2 regions of the Paenibacillus sp. Y916 genome follow, and region 2 is predicted to be linked to the other one. Evidence: riboswitches for the same ligand, from Rfam matches in the RefSeq annotation. Region 2 holds a riboswitch; the other holds the start of a gene.
What was found. Region 2 has a riboswitch for cyclic di-AMP ahead of AC1TO9_RS23475 (ubiquitin-like domain-containing protein). Riboswitches for the same ligand answer to the same signal wherever they lie in the genome.
Positions count from the first base shown of each region.

Region 1: linked by a shared signal. The riboswitch ahead of AC1TO9_RS24270 (C40 family peptidase) and the one ahead of AC1TO9_RS23475 (ubiquitin-like domain-containing protein) in region 2 are both predicted to bind cyclic di-AMP.

Region 1 covers NZ_JBXCJA010000020.1:31,853-34,332, forward strand. The annotation lists gene AC1TO9_RS24260 (hypothetical protein) at 1-60, shown strand, start outside; cyclic di-AMP (ydaO/yuaA leader) riboswitch at 263-403, shown strand; gene AC1TO9_RS24265 (C40 family peptidase) at 408-875, shown strand; cyclic di-AMP (ydaO/yuaA leader) riboswitch at 1,071-1,208, shown strand; gene AC1TO9_RS24270 (C40 family peptidase) at 1,212-1,685, shown strand; gene AC1TO9_RS24275 (GNAT family N-acetyltransferase) at 1,816-2,316, shown strand; gene AC1TO9_RS24280 (c-type cytochrome) at 2,444-2,480, shown strand, end outside.
Region 2 covers NZ_JBXCJA010000018.1:17,381-19,860, reverse strand. The annotation lists gene rnmV (ribonuclease M5) at 1-45, opposite strand, end outside; gene AC1TO9_RS23475 (ubiquitin-like domain-containing protein) at 168-1,325, opposite strand; cyclic di-AMP (ydaO/yuaA leader) riboswitch at 1,595-1,807, opposite strand; gene AC1TO9_RS23470 (TatD family hydrolase) at 2,009-2,480, opposite strand, start outside.

The DNA of each region.
Region 1 (2,480 bases), on a different contig from region 2:
AAAATGTGGCATATCACCTCTCATTATCATGTATGGCACTCCAGATTTTACAAGTCGTAATCATTCTCCTTTATTTCTCTCTATAATTGCTTGTTACGAGAAACCCCCGCCCTTTTCAACAAAAAGGGCGGGGGTTTCTTGTCTTTACTGGGTTATTGGAATTTGCCAAAGTGTAAATCCTCTGTTAAGATAACACTTATAACAACTTTGTAACCTTTATAGCTATTCATATTATTAGTTATTGACGATTGTCACTTATTGGTGCATCATACAGCCGAATTCCTAAGCACCAGGAGGCGGGGGATCCAATTATATGGGTGAATTGATCTTGCAACATAGGGATCATAGGGGAACCTTCAACCGAATCCTTAAGCTAACCTCGCAGGCATTGGAAGGGGAAAACGTAATTGAACAAGAAGTTAACTGCTAGCGTATTAAGTATGGCTCTTGCGTTAACCATTGGAACAGGTAGCGTATTTGCAGACTCAACGATGGATTCGGTCATTGACCGTACTATTGGAGTTACTTATAAGACCGGTGGAACAACCACCAATGGATTTGATTGTTCTGGCTTCTCTCGGTATGTCTTCTCCAAATTAGGCATCACCTTGCCACGACAGTCTTCAGCACAGTTCAAAACAGGTACAGCTGTATCCCGTAATGAGATGAGACCTGGAGATCTAGTCTTTTTCAACACTTCAGGAAAAGGTGTCTCTCATGTTGGCATATTTGTCGGTAGTGGTAAATTTGCACATGCATCTACTTCACGTGGTGTCATCATCAGCTCCCTTAACGAAAGTTACTATGCCAAGCGCTATATTGGTGCTAAACGTGTCATGAGTACTGCCAAATATCAAGCTGCTGCCTACAATTAACAATACGATAAATAGTACCTTAAGAAGACCTATGAAGGACTCGACATCCCTTGCGTAGGTCTTCCTTTTTCAACAAAATTAAATCATTTACATCAAATATGACAAAAAACAATTGCCAAACCGGTATTCCTTTGCTACAATAGTTCAAGTAAGTACATAGTAACAACTTTGTAATAAGTTTTGTAACATTTACGTTAACTATATCTGCCGAATTCCCGATACAACGGGAAGTGGGGGAACCGTCTTGGGTGAATTGATCTTGCTTCAGAGGGATCATAGGGAACCTTCAACCGAATCCTTAAGCTAACCTCGCAGGCACCGGAAGGAGTTATCTTGTTGAAGAAGAAATTAATATCAGTAGCTCTAGGAATGACATTATTGTTGTCCATTGGAACCGGAAGCGCTTTCGCAGACTCTAAGATGGACAAGGCTATTGAGCCTACGATTGGAACTGCATATGTAGGTGGTGGTGTAAACACCAATGGATTCGATTGCTCAGGATTTACAATGTATATTTTCGATAAGCTAGGTATTGAATTACCACATCAGTCTGGTTCCCAATTTAGTATGGGTACAGCGATTGCACAGAAGGACTTAAGAGAAGGAGATCTTGTCTTCTTTAACTTTACTAGTAAAGGTCTTGTATCGCACGTTGGAATTTATGTAGGTGATGGAGATTTTGCACATGCTTCCTCTTCTAGGGGTGTCATTATTAACTCACTTAGCCAAGCCTATTATAAAAACGGTTACGTTGGCGCTAAAAGAATTATGAGTGATAATACATATGAGTCTGTTGCACTCGATAATTAAATAATACTTATTAACGGGCCTGTGGAGGAGATTTCAATTGAATCTCAACTGCAGGTTTTTTCACCTCTATATACAATGCGAGTTTAAAAAAGTCAGGTTTGAACTATTACTTACAGAAGGGAATCTGTGTATGAATCACCAACATTTAATCATTATCCCAATGGAGATTGATCATGCTCGCGCTATATCGGAATGGACTTATCCCATTCCATACGATATTTACGGATGGATGTCTTGGGACCAAATGGAAGCGCTAGGCATTGAATTTGGCGATCCGATTATTCGTAGAGAACAGTATGCTTCTGTTACGGATGTACAAGGAGAACTCTACGGATTTGCACAGTTCTTTCCGTTAGAGGGTGTAACCCGTCTTGGGATCAGCATGCGACCTGACTTATGTGGACAGGGATTAGGAAATATTGTTGTACAATCTATTGCTCGTGAGGCAGTACGACGCAGCCCCCATGATGAAATTGACCTAGAGGTTCTAACCTGGAACAAACGTGCCATCCAGGTATACCTCAAAGCAGGGTTTGAGATTACGGATACTTATGAACGACTAACTCCAGATGGTATGAAGCCCTTTTTTTGCATGGTTTTAAGAAAATCTTACGATTTCTATGATAAATAGCACTCAATTACATCCTTTATATAATATATACTGGATTTTTCATCACTTATTTGACACAATAGCTATGATGTACGTTTCCTATCCGTTATAATAAAATTATCAGCCTACATAAGAAAGGATGAACAAGATGCAAAAATATATTATGAGTGGTTTCTTCTTTACTG
Region 2 (2,480 bases):
TGTCGTATCATCGCGACCTTCCACGACAATGATTTCTTTGATCATAACGATTCTTCCCTTCAGAGCCTGTATCACAACAGCAAAAAGAAGAGGATTCATCCTCTTCTTTAGTATGGCTTCCATTATGACCTTAATAGTATAGGAATAGAAAGCTGTTGTAAAACAGTTTAGTTTAGTTCAGGCTTAACGGGCCCGATCACATATATTGTTCCACCCTTCTTACGACCGAAATTACGAGCATTCTTCACTGAATCATAATACACATCGATCTTGTTGCCTTTGATTGCACCACCTGTATCTTCTGCACGGCGGAAGCCAATACCTTCGATATATACCCACCATCCCATAGGGATGACACTGGTATCCACCGCAATCGTACGACCTTCCGTTACACGTGTGCCTGATGCGGTTCGAGTTCCTATACCTGGCTCTTCTGAAGAGTACGCAGTCATAGTTACATTCTTAAGCACCTTTTTATAACTAAAATCAACGCCAGCCTTGCTAGCTCGATTATTCTCTTTATTCACATTCGTAGCCTTTGCTTTGTTACTAGTAGCTGTCGTAGATGCTAAAATGATTTGCTTCGGCGGCTCTACCTTCGTACCTACAGCAACAATTTTATCCTGCACTTGGCTCTTCACTTCTTTGCCAACCAGGCTCATCGTTACGAATTGCCCATCTTGATATATTTTCTCGATCTGTTGGACTATTGCCCCAGACTGTCCGTTCTGTACCACCTTGACGTTTCCTTTCACAATCGTTGGATCGGAAGTCTTGATGACTCGAAAAGGGATCTCTTCTACACGCTCAACAATCTGTTTGTTTATCCGGACAACCTTGATGTCCAACTTATCTGTGATCTTTGTATTCAAATCAGGAAATACTTTGTCGTGTGCATCTAGAGTAATGCCTAGTTGCTTAACAGCATCCTTTACAGTCCCTTGTGTAGTGAACCGAGTAGCCGACTGACCATCAGCAGTTACATTAATCTCGACAGCACGTTGAATATGAACTTTATCGCCGTCTTTAAGCGGGCTGTTCAACGATACGGACACCTGATCTTCCGGTCTGAGAATAATGGCTTGTTCATTCAGCATTTCTTGTAACATAGCATGATGGGTTTCTATAGCACTTACATGTCCATCAATCACTAAATACACTTGTTTACGTTCTTGAATGCTGGCAAACAATAGAACGGTCAGGCTAATCGCTATTAAAGCAATAGCCGCAACTGAGATCTTACTTAAACTTTCATGCTTCCAACGTGTTGCGTAAGTCATGCTGGATGATGATGAATCATGGGTTTGTTCTTTAAAAATGCCCACTTTCCGATCCTCCTTCATAGCCTCGCCGTCTGAAAAATAAACCATATGTGTAATTGACGCGACTATAATAAAATTTGTACAGGATACTAAAATAATATCTATCCTGCATCATGTACCGGTCTGCTCGTCATGATTGTCACCCCCTAATAAATAAGAGTATGATGACAAAATTGTCTTTATTCAAAAAAAAGAAGCCTAAAGAAAGAGTTAGAGGAACTCCTTCGCGGCGGCCCGATATTTTCTAAATAACGGAAATCCATGCACGAGTTTGCCTCTCTTCATAGCGCCTACGGGGTTAGCTGTCGGGTTTGGGCAAAAGAGAGATGCCCGATCTTAGGTCAACCGCTCATGGCGATTGCCCTTGAATTCACCCCAAAGACCCAATAAAAGAAGTCATATATGACCTTTACCAAGTACAATCTGGATTGGTCATATTGGTTCCCCCGTTCTCCGATCATCTGGAGATTTAGCGAGACTGGTTCAAGAAAATAATAAGCTGTCCAATTACGATCAGCTTACATCACTGAAAAGATGATATCGCGTTTCGATGCATGTTGTAAAGCATCAATCAACCACAAATTTCTGAATAAATGGTTAAATTTTTGTAATATTCGCTCTTTACACGATAATAAGGCATGATTAAGTCGTCCGATCTCACTCTTTCAGCTAGTTTGCTCACTCTTTCACGAAATACCAAATAAATACAGGGCATTTTTAGTGGTTATTTGGGCAATTTCCTCGATTTCAACACCTTTAATCTGGGCAGCGGCCTCAGCTACTAGTCTCACATGTGCGGACTCATTCCTCTTCCCTCTAAATGGATGCGGAGTCAGATAAGGGGAGTCTGTTTCAATCAATAATCGATCCATTGGTACCTTCGCCAACACCTCTTTTGGTTGTTTGGCATTTTTGAACGTAATCGGACCACCAAATGACAAATGAAATCCCATATCAAGGCATACTTTAGCTGTTTCCCAACTACCAGAGTAGGAGTGCATGATGCCCCCAACTTCACTTGCCTTTTCCTCGCGTAGAATTCTAACAATATCTTCATGTGCATCGCGATTATGAATGACAATCGGCATCTTTAATTCACGGGCTAGTCCAATTTGCTGGCGAAGTACCCGCTGTTGTATATCCTTAGGCGATGTATCC